Regions from separate parts of the Seohaeicola nanhaiensis genome, predicted to be linked through region 1. Evidence: riboswitches for the same ligand, from Rfam matches in the RefSeq annotation. Region 1 holds a riboswitch; each other region holds the start of a gene.
The links. Region 1 has a riboswitch for cobalamin ahead of ACFO5X_RS03250 (ABC transporter substrate-binding protein). Riboswitches for the same ligand answer to the same signal wherever they lie in the genome.

Region 2: linked by a shared signal. The riboswitch ahead of nrdH (glutaredoxin-like protein NrdH) and the one ahead of ACFO5X_RS03250 (ABC transporter substrate-binding protein) in region 1 are both predicted to bind cobalamin.
Region 3: linked by a shared signal. The riboswitch ahead of ACFO5X_RS14865 (DUF1636 family protein) and the one ahead of ACFO5X_RS03250 (ABC transporter substrate-binding protein) in region 1 are both predicted to bind cobalamin.

The regions. Positions count from the first base shown of each region.
Region 1 covers NZ_JBHSGI010000002.1:633,974-641,045, forward strand. Annotated here, with positions in the region: partial or broken gene ACFO5X_RS03230 (SDR family oxidoreductase) at 127-840, shown strand; partial or broken gene ACFO5X_RS03235 (ISKra4 family transposase) at 883-2,240, shown strand; gene ACFO5X_RS03240 (ABC transporter ATP-binding protein) at 2,278-3,039, opposite strand; gene ACFO5X_RS03245 (FecCD family ABC transporter permease) at 3,036-4,052, opposite strand; gene ACFO5X_RS03250 (ABC transporter substrate-binding protein) at 4,088-5,128, opposite strand; cobalamin riboswitch at 5,181-5,389, opposite strand; gene ACFO5X_RS03255 (IS6 family transposase) at 5,962-6,603, opposite strand.
Region 2 covers NZ_JBHSGI010000002.1:1,060,207-1,067,278, forward strand. Annotated here, with positions in the region: gene nrdF (class 1b ribonucleoside-diphosphate reductase subunit beta) at 1-471, opposite strand, end outside; gene nrdE (class 1b ribonucleoside-diphosphate reductase subunit alpha) at 483-2,564, opposite strand; gene nrdI (class Ib ribonucleoside-diphosphate reductase assembly flavoprotein NrdI) at 2,633-3,049, opposite strand; gene nrdH (glutaredoxin-like protein NrdH) at 3,055-3,276, opposite strand; cobalamin riboswitch at 3,379-3,569, opposite strand; gene ACFO5X_RS05355 (class I SAM-dependent methyltransferase) at 3,679-4,248, opposite strand; gene ACFO5X_RS05360 (chaperone modulator CbpM) at 4,466-4,795, opposite strand; gene ACFO5X_RS05365 (DnaJ C-terminal domain-containing protein) at 4,792-5,733, opposite strand; gene atpD (F0F1 ATP synthase subunit beta) at 6,023-7,072, shown strand, end outside.
Region 3 covers NZ_JBHSGI010000024.1:82,784-89,855, forward strand. Annotated here, with positions in the region: gene rpoD (RNA polymerase sigma factor RpoD) at 1-698, shown strand, start outside; gene ACFO5X_RS14840 (hypothetical protein) at 743-901, opposite strand; gene ACFO5X_RS14845 (LysR family transcriptional regulator) at 996-1,904, opposite strand; gene ACFO5X_RS14850 (phytanoyl-CoA dioxygenase family protein) at 2,070-2,951, opposite strand; gene ACFO5X_RS14855 (LysR family transcriptional regulator) at 3,039-4,010, shown strand; gene ACFO5X_RS14860 (AAA family ATPase) at 4,007-4,606, shown strand; cobalamin riboswitch at 4,658-4,842, shown strand; gene ACFO5X_RS14865 (DUF1636 family protein) at 4,929-5,312, shown strand; gene cobW (cobalamin biosynthesis protein CobW) at 5,309-6,346, shown strand; gene cobN (cobaltochelatase subunit CobN) at 6,415-7,072, shown strand, end outside.

The DNA.
Region 1 (7,072 bases):
GACAGCCTCTCCACACAAGACGCTCGCGCGCCATGCATCCTAAGAAAATTCAGGTGAATCTAGCTTACAGGGGGCAGCCATGGATGCATTGACAGCGCCGCTCTTCAACGCCGGGGACGGTCCCGCATGACCGCATCGCTTGCCGGACGCTCTCTGTTTATCACTGGCGCCAGCCGCGGCATCGGGCGAGAGATTGCGTTGCGCGCCGCGCGAGAAGGTGCCAACGTCGTGATCGCCGCCAAGTCGGCGGAGCCTCACCCCAAACTTCCAGGCACCATTCATACCGTAGCAAAAGAGGTCGAGACCGCAGGCGGGCGGGCGCTAGCCCTGCAGGTCGACGTTCGGGATGACATGGCACTTGCCGACGCCGTGAGCAGGGCCGCGGAGTCATTCGGAGGCATCGATGCAGTCGTAAACAACGCAGGAGCGATCCGCCTCGAGCCTGCCGAAATGATCGAGATGCGCCGTTTTGATTTGGTCTATCAAATCAATACGCGTGCATTGCTAGCGACGGCCAAGGCTGCGCTCCCCTGGCTGAAAGCGTCGGATCAAACACACATCCTGAGCCTCTCGCCACCGCTCAATCTCGACCCCAAGTGGCTCGGCCCATACATCCCCTACACGACGAGGAAGTATGCCATGACGCTGATGTCACTGGGGCTGGCCGAGGAATTTCGCGGCATGCCGATTGCGGTGAATACGCTCTGGCCCCGCACCACCATCGCCACCGCTGCGGTTGAGTTCGAGGTCGGTGCGGAATACATCGCACGGTCCAGAACGCCCGCGATCATGGCGGATGCCGCGCACGCGATTCTGACGAGGGAGTGGGCAAAACGTGGGGGTGTCTTTGTATGCTGGTGGTTCATTGAGAGGGGAACTGCCATGGACGTGCGGATTATCGTTGACACCACGTTTGAGAACGGTACCACAAGGACGCATCGTCTCGGCCGTTTATCCCGCCCGTTTCGGCGCACGCAGCCTGAGGGATTTGGGTTGTTGCTCGAAGATGCGAAGACGATCCTGGGACAATTGCAGAATGCGATCCTGCTCGACCAGATTGAAGAAAATTCTGAAGCCGGCAGGATCTGCGCTGACTGCGATCAGGTCCGGGCCATCCATGATTATCGGTCGAGGGTGCTCGAAACGCTATTCGGCAGGTTCCGGGTCAAAGCCCCGCGCATTCGCCGCTGCGGCTGCAATACTCGGTCGGACGGCGTCCTGGGCGGGACGCTTTCGCCTCTCGCTCACTTTTCCCGGATCGCTCGACCCCGGAACTGCAACGCCTTCAGGCTGAATTCGGGGCACGACATACCTTCCGGGAAGCGGCGCGCATCCTGGAAATCTTTCTGCCTTGTGCAAAGCAGATGAACACGTCGGTGCGGAACCGTCTTGGCAAAGTCGCCCGGGACATCTGCGAGAGCGAACTGACTGAGCCGGTGCTCGCGGAGGCCACCGAAGATGCGCCCGGGGTGACGGTCTTCGTGGACGGCGCACATATCCGATGCAGACCGGAATATCAGAAACGACACCTCGATGTTGAGGTCGGCAAGATCGAAAGCCACAACAAGTGCCGCCGTTTCGGCCTTGTTCAGCAGGCGGTGCTGTCGCCAGCCTGCCAGCTTCGCCAGAACTTGAGAGCTGTCGGTTGGGATCATAGAAAGGTGGTCACGATGATTTCGGACGGAGAGCCCGCCCTGCCAAACCTCGTGTGCGACGCCGTCGGTGGAAAGGTCCGCCACATCCTCGACTGGTGGCATATCTCGATGCGTATTCAGCGCGTCGAGAACGCGGTAAAGGGCCTGCTGCAGATCGGGGGCTTCTCCGGCATTCCGGTACTGTTCAGGCGTCCGGCCGAAACGCTGCGATGGTACCTGTGGCATGGGAAAGTTATGACGGCCACGACCAGTCTGCGATGGTTGATGGTCGATTGTGAGCGGCTGAATACAGATGAGCGCAAGGCGGCTGAAGCAGCCCAAAGCGTACAAGCCCAGTGTCGGGATCTGTATTCCCACCTTGCGAACAACATGGACAGCCTGACCGACTATGGTCGGCGGTACCGCGCGGGTCTTCCGATTTCTTCATCTCGGGCCGAGGGCTGTGTAGACGACATCGGCAACACGCGCATGGGAAAGCGCCGCCGCATGAGGTGGCCGCCCAAGGGAGCCCACCGCGTGGCCGTTGTCCGCGCCGCCGTTCTCGATGGTCGACTATCCGGCGTTTACCAGAGAGCAGCCGCATGACCCCCAAGTTTTGCCCACTCCCATCCCTGCACATGCGTCAAAGGCAAAACTCTACCCGTGGACGGCCGGAGTCCTTGCGCAGATGCACGATGGCATCGACGCCGAACACGCTTGCGATCATTTCCGTCGTGATGATTTCGTCCGGCGGTCCCTGCGCAATGACCTTTCCCTTCTCCATGACGGCAATCCTGTCGCAATAGGCCGCCGCGTGGTCGAGATCGTGCAGCGCGATGATCGTTCCGCATTCGAGCTTGCGCAACAGGCGCAGAAGGTCGCGCTGATGGCGTATGTCGAGATGGTTCGTCGGCTCGTCAAGCAGCATGATTTCCGGCTCTTGCGCCAGTGCGCGCGCGATCTGGATGCGCTGGCGTTCGCCGCCCGACAGGGTGGACCATGCCTGCTCGGCCTTGTGCTCCATGCTCACCTGCCGCAGCGCACCTATCACGGCCAGCTCATCCGCGTCGCTCCACCCGTCCCAGGCACCACGGTGAGGTGTCCGGCCAAGCTTGACCACATCCCGTGACGTGAGCGCGGTTTGCGTCTCGGCGTGCTGGGCGACAAAGGCGATACGGCGCGCGACCTGCTTCCGGGGCGCCCTGGCCATGACCTCCCCGTCCAGCAGCACCGCCCCGCCTTGGCATTCGCGCAGCCCGGCCAGAAGCCGCAGCAGGCTCGACTTGCCGCAGCCATTCGGCCCCACCAGACCCAGAATGCCGTGTTTCGGCGCGGAAAGGGTGACGCCGTTGACCACAATCAACCCATCCACCTTCCACGTGACGTCCCTGCCCTCCAGTGTCATGACCGCCGCCTCGACTGCCAGAGGATCGTCGCAAAGGCTGGCGCACCGATCAGCGCGGTCACGACGCCGATGGGCAGGACCTGTCCGGGTACGATCACGCGCGACAGGATGTCCGCCAGAACCAGGAACACGGCGCCGGACAGAACCGACGCAGGGATCAACCTCTCGTGGTCCGCGCCGACGACGAAGCGCACCGCATGAGGCACAACGAGACCGACAAAGCCCACCGCACCGACCACGCTGACCACGGCCGCGGTCAGCAAGGCCGTCACGGCAAACAGGCCGATGCGCAGCTTCATGACCTCGACGCCAAGCGAAGCTGCCGCATCCTCGCCGAAGGCAAACGCATCCAGCGCCCGGGCCTTGGACAGGCAGATTGCCACCCCCAGCACCAGTACAGGCACCGCGAGCAGGGCATCGGGCCACCGCACGCCGCCCAGACTGCCGAGAAGCCAGAACATGACGCCGCGGGTCTGCTCCGCACTGGCGGAGGTGGTGACGATGAAAGAGGTCGCCGCGTTGAACAGCTGCGATCCGGCAATCCCCGACAGGATGACCTTGTCAACACCACCGCCTGCCCCTCGCGCCAGGATCATGACGAAGGCAAAAGCAGCAGCCGCGCCGAAGAAGGCACCGCCCGACAGCCCCAGCCCGCCAACCCCGAAGCCCAGCACGATGACCAGTACCGCCCCCGTCGAGGCACCTGCGGAGATGCCCAGCAGATAGGGTTCGGCCAATGGGTTGCGCAACAGCGCTTGCAGGACCACGCCACACAGCGCCAGCGCGCCGCCCGCACAAGCGGCCACCACCGTGCGGCTAAGCCGATAATGCCAGACAACGCCCTCGCTGACCGGATCGACATTATATGTCGCTCCAAAAAGCCGGTTGGCCAGGACCTTGGCCACATCGCCTGCCGTGGTCTCGATATCGCCGATGGTCATTGCCGCCCATGCCGACAGCAGCAGCGCCACGGCGCCGCCACTCAGGAACAGACCCAGACCCCGGCGCCGCAACGCCGGGGTGGTCTTAACGACACCGCGCAAGGGAGTTACTCTGTCAGGCCGCGGGCACGCAGCCCCTCGGCCAGTGTCTCGACCCCGTCGACAGAGCGCAATGTCGGGTTCATCGATTGCGCATCCATCTCGATCAGATGCCCCTCTCGAACCGCGGTAAGCTGGCTGGCCACGGGATCGGTCATCAGAAAGTGGCGCCGCACCTCCACGTCGTCGGCAGGTTGCCTGCGCCGGTCCATCGTCGCCAGGACGATCACCGTCGGATCGAGCGCGGCAATCGTCTCCCAGCCCACGAGGGGCCATTCGTCGTTGCTGACAATGACGTTGCGCACCCCAACGACATTGGAAATCCAACCGGGCGCTCCCAGTTGACCGGCGACATAGGCTTCGCCCTCGACATCGGCGGGGGACGAGAACCAGTACAGAACCGAGACATCCTTCGCCTGAAGGGTCGCCGCATCCGCCGCCGCGGCCTCGATCCGGCCGCGGTTGACGGCGATCAGCGCCTCTCCCGCCTCCCTGACATCGAAGATCCGCGCGAGATCGGCGATATCCTGCTCCAGCAGGTCCACGCTCCACGGCCGATCGCGTGCGCCGTCGCCGTCGCCGGATGTCGGCGTGACCTTGGCGCATTCCAACGCGGCGGTGTAAACCTCGATCCCGAAATCCCGGAACTGGGCGACGCTGCCGACGCGGCCGCCGTCATCGTTGATATCGTCGCTCCACTCGGTCAGGACAAGCTGGGGCCGGACCTTCAGGACCGCCTCGAAGGCCGGTGAATTGTCGGACAGCCGGGACAGATTCGCCGCCTCCGCTTCGAGATCCTCCGGCAGCGGTCCCAACCAGAGCGACGTCCCGACGATACGATCCTTCAGGCCAAGCCGAAGCATGATCTCGGTAAAGCCCTGCCCCACGGTAACTGCCCTTTCCGGGGGTTCCGAGAAATGCACCGTGCGGCCGCAATTCTCGATCTCGACGTCAAACGCCGGGGCCGATTCCGCATGGGCCAGGGGCACCGATGTGATGAATGCAAGCAGGATCGCCGCGCCGCGCGCGACGGTGAGTGTATTGGTCATGCCACGTCCTTCCCGGACACCTCGCCCGGTTGTGCTTTGAGGTCAGAACTGCGCATGCAGTTCCGGAACGGCAGGTCTCCTGGCTCACGACCATGGTTTCACCCCACCTTCCCACGCCTCGTGCGCAGTGGCCGCGGCAGATGCCGCACGAGATGAAACGGTCGCTTACAGTTGCGAGGGCAGCTCCGGATTTTGCGGCCTTGGCCGCATCACCGGATTCCCTATTCATTCCGAATGGAAACCGTTCAGAGGTGGAATTACCGATCGTGTCACCTGTGTGTCAACGCTCGAGTGCCGAATTTACACTGAACCCGCGCTACCCGAGAGACAGCACGAGATCGAAAGTTGACGGGATTAGAGCAAGAAACCGCCATTCGCACCGACCCCTTCCCCCCATTCGGAACAGGCCCGTCAATGAAACGCCCTGTTCTCGCGACACCTGCGACCGATGACGTATCGCAACGGACACTGGAGGGCCGCAGGCAGAACCTCGACCCAGTAAGGCTGCTCAGACGTTCTCGTCCCTAAGCCGATCTTCGCTAGGTCGTTGTTGCTGCGACACAGCTTCCCCAAAGCCGTCGTACATGAAACTGTGCGGCATGGTTCGGCGGCAGAAGGTCTGCTTGGCGGACTTTGCTGCCGCTAGGGTGAAACAGCGCGTAGCTTAGTTACCGTGCCCCTTGCGACAATTCTGCTCCCTTCGTGGCAGTTGAATTTGGTGCCAACACGAAGGCGGCTCCGATGATAGTCAACCATTTCTTTGACCACAATATGCATGCGGGTGCTGGCAGACAAATGCGAACCAGTCTCCGCATCGCAGGAGGAAGGCGTCCCTATTCCGCGCAGAGACCGCGCCACTCGTCGAGAGCGGCGGCACGGTTCTGCTTGAAGATGGTGCGGGAAGAGAGGTTGCGTTCCTGGTTGAAGAGATTGTGAACCGACGCGTGGACGGCGGCGAACAACTGTAACGTTCGCATGCGGCGGAAGCGGCGCATCGCCCGTTCGCGCCTTCGGAACGGTTGATGCGAGTTCTCCGCACGATTGTTGGCCCAGCGTCCTGTCTCCTGTCGGTCCCGGATACCGAGATCGTCGAGGGCGGCACCATAGGACCGCAGTCGGTCGGTCACGATTTCTTCGGCGCGGCCATGCCGCTTCAGCGATTTCTTCAAGAATTTCAGCGCTGCTTTCTTGTCCCGGGTCTTCGTCACGAAGCTCTCGAGCACCTCGCCCTCGTGATCGACCGCCCGCCAAAGGTAGTGCCGTTCGCCGTTGATTTTCACGAAGACTTCGTCCAAGTGCCAGCGCCAGCGGCTCGACCGCATCCCCTCAAAGCGCCGTTTCCGGATCTCCGAAGCAAACAGCGGGCCGAAGCGGTGCCACCAAAACCGCACCGTCTCGTGGCTGACCTCGACGCCGCGCTCGTGCAACAGATCCTCGACGTTCCGTAGCGATAGCGGAAAGTGGATGTACATCATGACCGCCAGCCGGATGATCTCCGGCGACGGCGGCGACGCTGAAGGAGCGGAACGGTGAGCGCTGGGTCATGGCCAAAGGCTACCCAGCCCATCCCTCCGCCTCAAGTCAGGTTCCCTTGACAGCGCCCCGAATCCTACATCCGCACCCGCTCCCAGCTCGCCTTCCTCTCCCCGCGCCTGCAGGGTGCCATCCTTGCCGGCACCCTGCCGCCGGACCTGACCCTGAAGCGCCTGCTCTCCCGCTCCCTCCCGCTTGACTGGGAAGAGCAGGAGAAGCTCTGCGGGTGCTGGCAGACTGAGCGCCATCTCAACTGACAAAACCATCGGGCCGGTTCTCCCCCAAGGAACGGCCCTTAACACTTTTGCAGGGTCTTGCTCTCACCTCCGACGCTGCCGTTCGCACGGTTGTGCCTCCGGCAAGAACCCTGCTCAGGATTCGTTTTTCCCTGTAAATTCCCTGATAATCTGA
Region 2 (7,072 bases), 430 kb from region 1:
CTTCTTGCGTAGCGGGTTGGCCGTGGCGTCGTATTCGCTGAGGATCAGGCGCGACTTCTGCTGCAGCTGCGCATTCTCTTCCGACCAGCGAAACGCCTCGTCGACCTCGGCGGTCGAGCAGAGGGTCGAGAAGATCGAGGAGTAGGAGCGCGCGTGCACCGCCTCCATGAAGGCAATGTTGGTCAGCACCGCCTCTTCATGCGGGGTGACCGCATCGGGCATCAGCGAGGGCGCGCCGACCGAGTTCTGGATGGTGTCGAGCAGCGTCAGCCCGGTGAAGACGCGGATGGTCAGCCGCTGTTCTTCTTCGGTCAGCTGCGACCAGCTGGGAATGTCGTTGGACAGCGGCACCTTTTCCGGCAGCCAGAAATTGACCGTGAGGCGGTTCCAGATCTCCAGGTCCTTGTCGTCCTGAAGCCGGTTCCAGTTGATCGCGCGGGGGATCGGGCGGGTGTGGGTCATGTCTTTCATGATGTGAATCCTCAGAGCGAGCAGGACACGCAGCCCTGCACCTCGGTCCCTTCAAGGGCCATCTGGCGCAGACGGATGTAGTAGATCGTCTTGATCCCCTTCTTCCAGGCATGGATCTGCGCCCGGTTGATGTCGCGCGTGGTGGCCGTGTCCTTGAAGAACAGCGTCAGCGACAGGCCCTGATCGACGTGCTGGGTCGCCGCGGCATAGGTGTCGATGATCGCCTCGGCACCGATCTCGTAGGCGTCCCTGTAGTATTCCAGGTTGTCGTTGGTCATGAAGGCGGCCGGGTAATAGACGCGGCCGATCTTGCCTTCCTTGCGGATCTCGATCTTGGAGGTGATCGGGTGGATCGAGGAGGTAGAATTGTTGATATAGCTGATCGAGCCGGTTGGCGGCACCGCCTGAAGGTTGCGGTTGTAGAGGCCGTCCTTCATCACCGCCTCTTTCAGCGCGCCCCAGTCGGCGCGGCTGGGCACGGCGATGCCGAATTTCTCAAACACCGCCTTCACCGCTTCCGTTTCGGGCAGCCAGTCCCGTTCGACGTATTTGTCGAAGAACGACCCGTCGGCATAGGTCGAGTCGCGGAAGCCGCGGAAGGTCTCGCCCCGCTCGCGCGCCAATGCGTTGGAGGCGCGCAGGCAGTGGTAGAGCACGGTGGCGAAATAGATGTTGGTGAAGTCGATCCCCTCGGCCGAGCCATAGTGGATGCGTTCGCGGGCGAGGAAGCCGTGCAGGTTCATCTGGCCAAGGCCGATGGCGTGGCTTTCGTCGTTGCCGCGCCGCACCGAGGGCACCGAGTCGATGGCCGACATTTCGCTGACCGCGCTGAGGGCGCGCACCGCCGTCTCGACAGTGGCGCCCAGATCGCCGCCGTCCATCGCCTTAGCGATGTTGAGCGATCCGAGGTTGCAGGAGATATCAGTGCCGAGGTGCTTGTAGCTGAGATCGTCGTTGAACTGCGACGCTTCGTTGACCTGCAGGATCTCGGAACAGAGGTTCGACATGGCGATGCGTCCGGCGATCGGGTTCGCCCGGTTCACGGTGTCTTCGAACATGATGTAGGGATAGCCCGATTCGAACTGGATCTCGGCGATGGTCTGGAAGAACTGCCGTGCGTTGATCTTCTTCTTTCGGATCTTCGGATTGCCGACCATCTCGCGGTATTTCTCGGTGACCGAGATTTCCGAGAAGGGCTTGCCATAGACTTTTTCGACATCATGGGGCGAGAAGAGGTACATGTCCTCGTTCTTCTTGGCGAGTTCGAAGGTGATGTCGGGCACCACGACGCCAAGGCTCAGCGTCTTGATACGGATCTTCTCGTCGGCGTTCTCGCGCTTGGTGTCGAGAAAGCGCAGGATGTCGGGGTGATGGGCGTTGAGATAGACCGCGCCCGCGCCCTGCCGCGCGCCGAGCTGGTTGGCGTAGGAGAAGCTGTCTTCCAGCAGTTTCATCACCGGGATCACGCCCGACGACTGGTTCTCGATGCCCTTGATGGCCGCGCCATGCTCTCGGATGTTGGTCAGCATCAGCGCCACGCCGCCGCCGCGCTTGGACAGCTGGAGCGACGAATTGATCGCCCGGCCGATGCTTTCCATGTTGTCCTCGACCCGCAGCAGGAAACACGAGATCAGCTCGCCCCGCTGGGCTTTGCCGGCGTTGAGGAAGGTGGGCGTCGCGGGCTGGAAGCGGCCGGCGAGGATTTCCTGCATCAGCGCCATCGCCTGCGTTTCGTCCCCGCGGGCGAGCGTCAGGGCGACCATGACGACACGGTCCTCAAAGCGTTCGAGATACCGTTTCCCATCGCGGGTTTTCAGCGTGTAGCTGGTGTAGTATTTGAACGCGCCCAGGAAGGTCGGAAAGCGGAACTTGACCCGGTAGGCCGCGTCCCAGATGCGGGCGATGAAGGCAGCGTCGTACTGTTCGATGACCGCAGCTTCGTAATAGCCTTCCTCGACCAGATAGCGCAGCTTCTCCTCCAGCGAGTGGAAGAAGACGGTGTTCTGGTTGACGTGCTGCAGGAAATACTGCCGCGCCGCCATGCGGTCGGCGTCAAAGCGGATCCGTCCCTTGTCGTCGTAGAGGTTCAGCATCGCGTTCAGCGCGTGATAGTCGAGGCCCTGCCATTCGGCGGGGACCGCCTTGGCGGGGGCGGCGTCGCTCAGATCGCGGTCGAGAATTGCGTTTTCCAAAACCTGTCCAGTCCTTCTGTGACGCGGGCGATGTCGGTGGCCGTTCCGGCCAGTTCGAACCGGTAGAGCACCGGCACCCCGCATTTGCGCGAGATCACATCCCCGGCGGACGCGAACAGCGCCCCGAAATTGCGGTTGCCCCCGGCGATGACGCCGCGGAGGTGGCGGCGGGTGTCCGGATCGTTGAGAAACCGGATCACCTGCCTGTGCACGGCGCCCCGTCCCTGGCCGTCGGCGTAGGTCGGCGTGATCAGGACGAAAGGGGCGCGGGGGGCGGGCATCGCCAGTTCGGGCGCGATGGGGATGCGGTCGGCCGCCAGCCCCAGGGCGCACACGAAGCGTTCGGTATTGCCCGAGCGCGACGAGAAATAGACCAGCCCCCCCATGTCCGTCAGGACAGGGCGGCGATCTTGTCGGGACGGAAGCCGGCCCAGTGATCGTCGCCGGCCATGACCACCGGCGCCTGGCGATAGCCCAGCTCGGTCACCCGCGCCATTGCGGCGGCATCCTCGGTCAGATCGACCAGGTCGAAGGCGATTCCCTTCGCCGAAAGCGCGCGGGTGGTGGCGGTGCACTGCACGCAGGCGGGCTTGGAATAGACGGTGATGCTCATCAGGTGTCCCTTTTTCTCTGCCTAGGTTCCGGCGCCGGGCACAGGGACGCGGGCAGCGGTGGCTCGCCACAACTGCTCAACGCCTCCGGGCCCACCGACCGGCTCGTTCTCGTTGTCCTGGCAGGTCTCCTGACTCGCGGTTCGGTCGCTTCGGCCCTCCTTCCCGGCGAGAGTCGCCAGTGGATCAACGGGCCTTGGCTGGTCGCTTACAGTTGCGGGGGCAGTGCCGGCTTTGCACCGGCTTCCCTTTTCACCCAAAGTCCGTAATGGGCACCAAGACAACAGGATGTAGATATCAACGCCGCTGCACTGTCAACATGTTGTGTGAGGGCGATCTGGAAATTCTCACGACCGTGCCTGCGGCGCAGGCATCCGGACTGTCCTTTTCGGCCTTGCCGGCGCCTAGTGCAAGGGCATCCGTGAAATTCGATAGACCGTCGCCGGCGGAATATTTTCGAGCGTCACGCCCACGCGATGCGCCTCAAGCCCCAGCCGTTGCAGCATCGGGGCGGGCACCGGACAGCGCCAGCCATAGGTGAACTGGAAGAACTGACCACCGGGGGCAAGCAGGCGGAACGTGCCCGACAGGATTCGCAGCACCGTGGCGGGCGGCATTGCCAGCAGCGGCAGTCCGCTGACCGCCGCGCCGTGCAGGCGGCGGTTGCCGGGCGCGAGCCGCTCCAGCCGCGCGGCATCCTCGGAGAGAATCGTGGCCTCGGGATAGCGCTTGCGCAGCATCGGCAGGAATTCTTCGCCAAGCTCGATCAATGTAAGATCGGCGGGGGCGACACCGCGGTTCACCAGCGCGCGGGTGAAGACGCCGGTGCCGGGCCCGAGCTCGATCACCGGGCCCATCCGGGGATCGACCTGCGAGGTGATCATCTCGGCCAGACGCGGGCTGGAGGGCACCACGGAAGACACCCGCTTGGGATCGTTGAGCCAGGAGCGGAAGAAGGCGAACGCATCGCTCACCGGCCTTTCTCCTGCGCCCGGCTTTTCCCTGCCGGAACCGCAGAACAGCCTGGATTTCGTGTCCCGCCCGGGCGTGCCGGTCTTGGGAGGCGTCCTGCGTTGGGGAAATTGCATCGCCGGGGCCTCTGGCCGTTTCACCTGCGCAGTGAATAGGATGCCGGAGCGCTTGCCGCAAGGGCAACCGCCGCCGAAAGCGGCGGTCTGCCGCAGCCTTGCGTCAGCGCCGCTTCAGGGCCGAGAGAATCTCGGCCTGGCGTTCGGCAGGCAACCGGTTCATAGCCTGGGCTATGGTCGCCAGATCCTGACGGGCGGCGTGCAGCTGGTCGATCAGCGACAGCACGATTTCCAGTGCCGGTTCATCGAGGTCCAGATCGACCGAAAGATCGCACAGCAGCTCAAGCCGGGCAATGTCGATCCGGCGGAAGACATATCCGCCGGCCTCGCGCTCCGGGCGCACGAATCTGCCCTCGATATAGCGCACAAGCTGGCTGCGGGTCAGCCGGGTGACCGTGGTGACAACCTCGTCTTCGGAAAATCGCTCAGTCATGTCCCTGCGCTCTTCATCAGATCGGCCCGTGGATCGAAGGTCTGTTTCTTGCGCCACGAGGTCAGGAAATCGCGCAGGTCCGAGTCCGGAGGACCCTGCACGACAATCTGCAGTTCGACCCGCTGGTCGCCCTTGGTCTTCTGCCTTGGCCGCTCGATGCCGCGGCCCCGCAGGCGCAGGATCTGGCCCGAACTGGCGCCTGGCGGAATCGTCAGGCCGACCGGCCCGTCAATGGTCGGTGTCGTGACCTTGCCGCCCAGAAGCGCCTCGTCGATTGTGATCGGCAGCGTCATCAGGATGTCGTCGCCCTCGCGGCGGAACACCGGATGCGGGCGCACCATCACCGTGATCAGGGCATCGCCCGCCGGCCCGCCGCCAAAGCCCGGCCCGCCCTTTCCGCGCAGGCGCAGGGTCTGGCCGTCTTCGGTGCCGCGCGGGATCTTGACCGCGAGGCTATGGCCGTCCGGCAGGGTGATCCGCGTCTCGGCGCCACGCGCGGCATCGAGGAAGGGCACTTCGAGCGTATACCGCGCATCCGGTCCCGCCGCGGTGAAGCCCTGATCGGTGTAACCTCCGCCCTGGCGCCCGCGGTTGCGCAGGATCTCGGCGAAGATATCGGCCGGGTCGACGTCGGGGCCAAAGCCCTGCCGCTGCTGATAGGCGTTGCGCGGCGCATCGGTGAAGTCGCGGTAATACTGGCGCTGAGGACGCTCGGCGCCAGAGGCGTCGATTTCGCCCGCGTCGAACCGGGCGCGGGTTTCCGGGTCTTTCAGCAGGTCATAGGCCGAGGAGATCGCCTTGAACCGCGACTCGGCCTGCGGGTCGTCCGGGTGCAGGTCGGGGTGGCTGGTGCGGACCAGCTTGCGGTAGGCCTTCTTGATCTCGTCCGCCGTGGCCGCCTTGGTCAGCCCGAGGGCCTCATAGGGATCGGTTGGCATCCCGGCTCCTTCTTCTTCGCCACATCGCAGATGCCGCGCCGTTGGCGCGCCAGGCGTTTGCGTTCCACCTGAATGTCATGTCGCCGGATGCCTCGTCATTGATCCATGTCAGCAATTGGGATGGCAACTCCTGCTATTGTCAACTGGTTGCGACGCGGAGTCGGAATGATGGGCTGTCCCGTGCCCACCCAACTGAAAGAGGATTCCATTGGCTGCATCCATCCGCCAACAGACAGCAGGGGCGAAGGCGCAAGCTGTCAGGGCGCCCGCCGCGTCGGCAGGCGCAGGTGTGGTTCATGCAGTGCGCGGTGCGGTGGTCGATGTCGTCTTTCCCGAGGGCGCGTTGCCGCCGGTGAATACTGCGCTGACGGTCGCCTGGGACCGGCCCGAGCCGCTGATCCTCGAAGTGCACAGCCATCCCGACACGACCACGGCGCGGGCTGTCGCCTTTCAGTCGACTGCCGGGCTGGCCCGCGGAACGGCGGTGCATTCGACCGGCGGCCCGTTGACCGTGCCGGTCGGTACGGCGGTGCTGGGCCGGCTGCTGGATGTGGTCGGCGAGACTCGGGACGACGGCCCGCCGCTGCCCGCCGATACGCCGCGCGCCTCCATCCACGCGCGCCCCCCGCAGATCGCGGCGCAGACGCGCACGACCGATATGTTCGAGACCGGGATCAAGGTGATCGACCTGCTGACCCCGCTGGCACAGGGCGGCAAGGCCGCGATGTTCGGCGGCGCGGGGGTCGGCAAGACCGTGCTGGTGATGGAGCTGATCCGCGCGATGGTCGAAAAATACGAAGGCATCTCGGTCTTCGCCGGGGTGGGCGAACGCTCACGCGAGGGGCACGAGCTGCTGACCGAGATGCGGGCGTCGGGCGTACTGGAGCGAACGGTGCTGGTCTATGGCCAGATGAACGAACCGCCGGGCGCGCGCTGGCGGGCGCCAATGACCGCGCTGACGATTTCAGAGCATTTCCGCGACCAGAAACACCAGAACGTCCTTCTGCTGATGGACAACGTGTTTCGCTTTGTTCAGGCCGGAGCCGAGGTGTCGAGCCTTCTGGGCCGCCTGCCCTCGCGCGTGGGATACCAGCCGACGCTGGCCACCGAGGTGGCGGAACTGCAGGAGCGCATTGCCTCGGTCGCGGGGTCGGCGGTGACGGCGATTCAGGCGGTCTATGTGCCGGCCGACGATTTCACCGATCCGGCGGTGACTACGATTTCAAGTCACATGGACTGTGTGATCGTGCTGAGCCGGGCACAGGCGGCCGAAGGGTTCTATCCGGCCATCGACCCGCTGGCCTCGTCCTCGATGCTGCTGGACCCGCTGGTTGTGGGC
Region 3 (7,072 bases), on a different contig from region 1:
CCAACCTGCGCCTCGTCATCTCCATCGCCAAGAAATACACAAACCGCGGCCTGCAATTCCTTGATCTCATTCAGGAAGGCAACATCGGCCTGATGAAGGCGGTCGACAAGTTCGAATACCGCCGCGGCTACAAGTTCTCGACCTACGCGACGTGGTGGATCCGTCAGGCGATCACCCGGTCGATCGCCGACCAGGCGCGCACGATCCGTATCCCGGTGCACATGATCGAGACGATCAACAAGCTGGTCCGCACCGGCCGGCAGATGCTGCACGAGATCGGCCGCGAACCGACGCCCGAGGAACTGGCCGAGAAGCTGCAGATGCCGCTCGAAAAGGTCCGCAAGGTGATGAAGATCGCCAAGGAGCCGATCTCGCTCGAAACACCCATCGGCGACGAGGAGGATTCGCAGCTCGGCGACTTCATCGAGGACAAGAACGCCGTCCTGCCGCTGGATTCGGCCATTCAGGAGAACCTGAAGGAGACGACGACGCGCGTTCTGGCCTCCCTGACGCCGCGGGAAGAGCGGGTGCTGCGGATGCGCTTCGGCATCGGCATGAACACCGATCACACGCTGGAAGAGGTGGGCCAGCAGTTCAGCGTGACGCGCGAACGGATCCGTCAGATCGAAGCGAAGGCGCTCAGGAAGCTGAAGCACCCGAGCCGGAGCCGCAAGCTGAGGTCGTTCCTGGATCAGTGAGCGCTCTCCGCGCAACAGCTTCCCGAGAGGGGGGTGCAACGGGTTCATTCAGAAAGAAGACGCAACAGGGCGTTTTCCGTCACGGAGAACGCCCGACGTCCGGCAAGGGATTTTGCGCCCGGCGTCGTCGCCGGATTCTGCTTTTCTGACCGGGAAACCAGACCGAAGTCCGCGCAGGAATCCGCCCGGTCAGCGGTCTGCAAGAGGCCTTTCCCGGGCGCCCCAAAAAGGTCACTCCTAAAAAATCGATTGAAATCAATAATATGACCCCCCGTCCTAGCTGGGACGCCCCAAATGCTATCGTCCGCGCTGGGCGGAATGCCCCTGTGCGATGGCGATGAAATCCCGCGCGGCCGCCGACAGAGGCGACCCCTTCCGCCAGGCCATTCCCACCTGAACCACCGGCAGGGCCCCCGAGACATCGCGCTGCTCGATCCGGTCCCCCTCCAGCGACCAGGGCCGATAGACCAGATCCGGCAGCAGCGTCACACCGGCCCCCGTCGCCACAAGGCTGCGCACCGCCTCCACCGACCGGGTCCGGAAAGCGACCCGAGGCTTGCGCCCCAGCGCCGCCAGCAGCGTCGTCGCCGCGCCCCCCATCTCGTCGATATCCAGCATGATCAGCGCCTCGTCGGCCAGATCGTCCACCCGGATACTGTCCTGCGCCCCCAGGCGGTGGCCCATCGGCAGCCACAGCCGATAGGGCGAGACATCCAGGATCTCCACCTGCAGCGCCAGACGGTCGTGCAGGTTCGACAGCACCATCACCGCCACATCCAGCTCGCCGCCGATCAGCAGGTGTTCGAGATATTCCCCGTTGTCCTCGATTGCCGAGACCTCGACCTGCGGATTGGCCCGCCGGTAGCGCGCCAGCAGATCGCTCATCACATAGCCCGCCATCAGCGAGGTGACGCCCAGATGCAGCCGCCCGGTGATGTCTTCGTCACGCTCCGCCATGGCCCGCCGCGCGCCGGATACCTCTGCAAGGATCGACGTCGCATGGCGCAGGAACTGGTGCCCCTTGTGGGTCATGTGCAGCCCCCGGGCATGCCGCTCGAACAGCCGCAGGCCCAGATCGTCTTCCAGCCCCTTCACCGCCTCGGTGACCGCCGATTGCGAAATCGCCAGCGCCTGCGCCGCACCGCTGACGGTGCCGTGTTCGCAGACGGCGACGAAATACTGAAGCTGACGGATCGAGAAGGCCATGACCGAAAGATTAGGACACCCTTGGCCCAAGGGAAACGGCCTTCCGGCCGCCGGGGCTCTGCCCCGGACCCCGGGATACTGCCGGCAAGAGGAAAAGCGGGACCTCGGCTTCCTCTTGCCAGAAATATCCCCGCCGGAGGCATCGCGCGCAGCGCGATTTCCGGTTCAGCGGGCGTACCAGTCATCCTCGACGTAGAACGGTCCCGGCTTTTCGCGCAGCTGTTCGTATTTGCAGATTTCGGGTTCCGCGCCAACTGGTGTCGGAACGCCGTCGCGGAAAGCCCATTCGCCCCGGTCGGTCTTTTCCGCACGCAGATAGCTCGAGATCAGGAAGGCGCGGTCGTGATCCGAGGTATTGGCCTGGCTGCCATGCACGGTGAGCAGGCTCCAGAGGGCGACGTCGCCGGGCTCCAGTTCCAGATCGACGATATTGGCCGGATTCAGCCCGACCCTTCGCAGCTCGTCCATTGCTGTGTCGCCCTTCATGAGCGCGCCGCCGTCATCCGAGAGACCCAGGTATCCCAACTTGTGGCTGCGCGGCACCACGCGCAGACAGCCGTTCTCCTTCGTCGCGGGATCGATGGCGAGACCGGTGTTGATGTAGGAGGTCATCACGTCCCGATAGGCGTCCATCCGCTCGCGGAACCGCAGATCCTGGTGAAATCGGAAGCCGGTGACCGAGGCTCCGGGCGGCTTCCAGTGGATCTGGTTCGATACCTGCCGGATGTCGCGTCCGAGCAGGGGTTCGAGCATGGCGAAATAGGCCGGATCACGGCGCAGTTCCTCGAAGAGGGGCGAGATCCACGACATCCAATGTGCCTGAAGCACATAGCGCTGACCGGCAAATCGCTCGGGCAGGATCTCGAAAAGCACGTTCTTGTCGCGATAGGTGGCGTGATGCTTCAACCCTTCCTCGTAGATGCGCCGGGTCTCGGCCTGAACCGCCTTCATGCGGTCCTTGGAAAACAGGCCGCGGACCACCGCATAGCCCTCTTCCCAATACTGTTCGACGTAATCTCGGCTTTCCGCCGCAAGGTTAAGTCCCATCGTGTCAGACCTTTCGTGAGCGACTTGACTTGCACCAGACTGCCGCAGCAGGTTTCATGAGACAAATTCGAAATCTGCGGGAAACCGATGAGCAACTCTCATGACTGGACCGGTCGGTTGCCCCAGCTGGATCTGCGCCACCTGGCAATGATCGACGCCCTGGGGCGCACCGGGGTTCTGACGCAGGCGGCCGAGGCATTGGGCGTCACCCAGTCTGCGCTGTCCCACCGGCTGCGCGAGGCCGAGCGGAGGCTGGGCGTTGCGCTGGCAGAAAAGCGCGGTCGCGGCGTGGTGCTGACACTGGCTGGCGAGCGGCTCCGCGTCACCGCCCAGCGGCTGCTGCGAGACCTCGCGGCGGTCGAGGCCGAGGTGACCGAGGTCGGGGCCGGCGGCATCCGCCACAGGGTGATCCTGGGGCAGGCGGGATATTCCGATGTCCACTGGCTGCCCGCGTTCACCGACTGGCTGTCCGCGCGGATGCCCGCGGTGCAGATCGCTCTGCACGCCGGCAATGGCGGCAGCCGGATCGGCGACCTGCTCGACGGCGCCATTGACCTGTTGCTGACACCCACCCGTCCGCTGGCGCCGGGGCTCGACATGCTGCCAGTCGGGACGGACGACCTGATCGCGCTGGCCGCCCCCGGTCACTCTTGGGAAAGCAAGGCAGAGATCGTTCCATCGGATCTGACCGGCGAGACTTTTCTTTCCTACAGTTTCGAGCGCGCACCGGACATGGAGAATGCCCGCTTCATGCAACCGGCCCAGACATTTCCCGGGCGGGTGATCCGGGTCGGCCACACCGAGGCGGTGTTCGAACTCGTCGCCGCTGGGCGCGGCGTGTCGATCCTCGCAGGCTGGCCTGCGCGCAAACGGGCCGGGCGGGGCGGTCTGGTGCTGCGGCCCTTGCGGCCTCTGGGCAGCGCCGGACCGGGCCTTGCCATAACCTGGCGCGCCGTGGTGCGGGCGGGCGAGGAGGGCAGTGCGGCGCACAGCTGCATGGGCCTGCTTGCCGAATGGGCAGGCCAAAGCCGCACATTCTGCACCGGCAGCAGCGCATGAGCCTCGATCGCCTCGAAACTCTGGTGCGGGCCTTGCCGAAGGCGCAGGCGCGCATCCTGATCGCGCTTGCCGGGCCGCCGGCCGCGGGCAAGTCGATCCTGGCCGCCGCCCTGGTCGACCGGCTTGGCCCCGGCGCCGTCTGTGTGCCGATGGACGGCTTTCACCTCGACAACCACGTGCTTGCCGCGCGCGGGCTGCTGCATCGCAAGGGGGCTCCACAAACCTTCGACACCGGCGGGCTTGTCCACGCCATGCACCGGCTGGTGCACGAAGCCGAGATGAGTCTGCCAGACTTCGACCGCACCCTCGACTGTTCCATCGCCGGTCGGATCGCGGTGACCGCCGGGCACCGGATCGTTGTGGTCGAAGGCAACTATCTGGCCTGCGCAGAACCGCCCTGGGCGGCCCTCGCGTCCTTGTGGTCTCTGGTCGTCTTTGTCGATTCGCCGGACGCGGTCTTGCGCGCCCGGTTGCTTGCGCGGTGGCGTGCGCAGGGGCTGGACGCGGATGCAGCGCAGCGTCGGACCGACGCGAATGACATGGCGAATGTCGCCTTCGTGCGGCGCAGCCGGATGCCGGGCATCCTCACCCTGTGACGGGCCGCGGCAAGCTTGACAAGGCGGGGCAGGGCTGCGCAGATGCCGGACGCTGGTGCCCGGTGACGCTGTCTCCGGGTGAAAAGGGAATGCGACAGGGGCAGGGGCCCCAAAGCGCAGCCGCCCCCGCGACCGTGACCGGAGAGGTCGCCCGCAGCCACTGGTCCCGACGGGTCCGGGAAGGCAGGGGGGCCGCCAGGGAAACCTGACATCCGCAAGCCGGGAGACCTGCCAGCAGCGACGACGACGTGAACCGGGCGGGGTGTTCCGGGGACGGGTCCCTGACCGGATTCGGCCATTCTCCCGCCTGACTGAAGGGATTATGCGCGTGAGCGACACTGCCGAAACCGAACTGCTGGTCTGCACCACCTGCCGCATGGGCCTGCCCGTAGTGGACGGCGAACGGCGTCCCGGTGCGCAGCTGTTCGCCGAACTTCAGGCGATGAATTGGCCCGAGGGGGTAATCCTGAAGGCAGTCGAGTGCCTTTCCAACTGCGACTCCGGCTGTTCGGTCGTCCTGCGCGGCGGTCCGGCGCGCTGGACCTACGTCTATGGCCGGCTCGATCCGGGCAAGGCGGAAACGGTGCATGAGGGCGCCAGCCGCTATCACGCTACCGCCGACGGCCTGGTGCCCTGGCGCGAACGCCCCGAACATTTCCGCAAGAACTGCATCGCCCGAATTCCCCCGCTGGAGACACCCGCATGAAAGACCTCACCAAGCTGCCCGTTACCGTGATCACCGGCTTTCTCGGTTCCGGCAAGACGACGCTGATCCGCCATCTGATGCAAAATCCCGGCGGCAAGCGCCTGGCCGTTGTGGTGAACGAATTCGGCGACGTGGGCGTGGACGGAGAGATCCTGAAGTCCTGTGCCATCCCCGACTGCCCGGCCGAAAATATCGTCGAACTGGCCAATGGCTGCATCTGCTGCACCGTGGCAGACGATTTCATTCCGACGATCGAAGCGCTGATGGCGCTCGATCCGCGCCCGGATCACATCCTGATCGAGACGAGCGGGCTGGCCCTGCCAAAACCCCTGCTCAAGGCCTTCGACTGGCCCGACATCCGCTCGCGCATCACCGTGGACGGGGTCATCGCCCTGGCCGATGCGGAGGCTGTTGCCGCCGGACGGTTCGCGCCGAACGTGGCTGCGGTTGATGCGCAGCGGGCGGCGGATGACAGTCTGGATCACGAGACTCCGCTGAGCGAGGTCTTCGAGGATCAGATCTCCTGCGCGGATATCGTCCTGCTGACGAAACCCGATCTTGCCGGCCCCGAAGGCGTGGCGGCGGCCCGTGCGGTCATCGCGGCCGAGGCGCCGCGCCCCCTGCCGGTGGTCGAAGTCTCCGAGGGGGCCATCGACCCGCGAGTCATCCTGGGCCTTGGAGCCGCCGCCGAAGACGACCTCGAGGCCCGCCCCAGCCATCATGACGGTGCCGACGATCACGATCACGAGGATTTCGACTCGATTGTTGTCGAGATTCCGGAAGTGGCCGATCCACAGGATCTGTCCACAAGGATATCCACCTTGGCAACGACCCGTAACATCCTGCGCGTCAAGGGTTATGCGGCGGTCAGTGGAAAACCGATGCGGCTTCTCGTGCAGGCGGTCGGGGCACGCGTTCGCCACCAGTTCGATCGGCCTTGGCAGCCCGGCGAGGAGCGGCGTGGCCGGCTCGTCGTAATTGCCGAGCATGACGACATCGACGCGGTGGCGATCCGCGAGGCACTGGTGGGGTAGGCGCATGAACATCGGCCCGCATCTCATTGACAGCTCGGGCGTTCGGGCCCGCGCCGAGGGCTGAGCCGATGCATGTCATCTTCCGTGAAAGCCACGGCCTGGAAGAAACCGACTCGCCGACCGACCTGGGGCAGAGCCCGGCGGATCTGATTGTCCTCTCCTTCTCGGACAGCGATCTCGGGGCCTTTGCCGCAGGCTGGCATCGCGCGGCGGGCCGTCTGCCCGGCCTGAGGCTCGCCAATCTTGCGGCGCTGAAGCATCCCCTCTCGGTCGACACCTATGTTGAGCGCACGCTGTCCGGCGCCAAAGGCATCCTGATCCGGCTGATCGGCGGCGTGCCCTATTGGGCCTACGGCCTGCAACAGGTCGAAACGCTGGCCCGGGCACGGGGCATCGCTCTCGCCGTGCTGCCGGGGGATGGACGGGTGGACGATCGGCTGGATGCGGTCTCGACCGTGCCTGTCTCGACCCTGCGGCGTCTGGCGGCGCTCTGCGACATGGGCGGAGCGGTGTCGGCGCAAGCGGCGCTGGCGCAGCTGGCCCTGGCGGCCGGGCTTTATGCTGGTCCGGTGCGTGGGGCGAAGGCGCTCCCGCAGGTCGGCGCCTGGTCGCCCGACGCCGGCGTGGTTTGTCCCGCCGTGGCCTGGCCTGCCGCCAGCGACCGCCCCCGCGCGCTGATCACCTTCTACCGCGCCTATCTGGCGGCTGCCGACACTGCGCCCATCG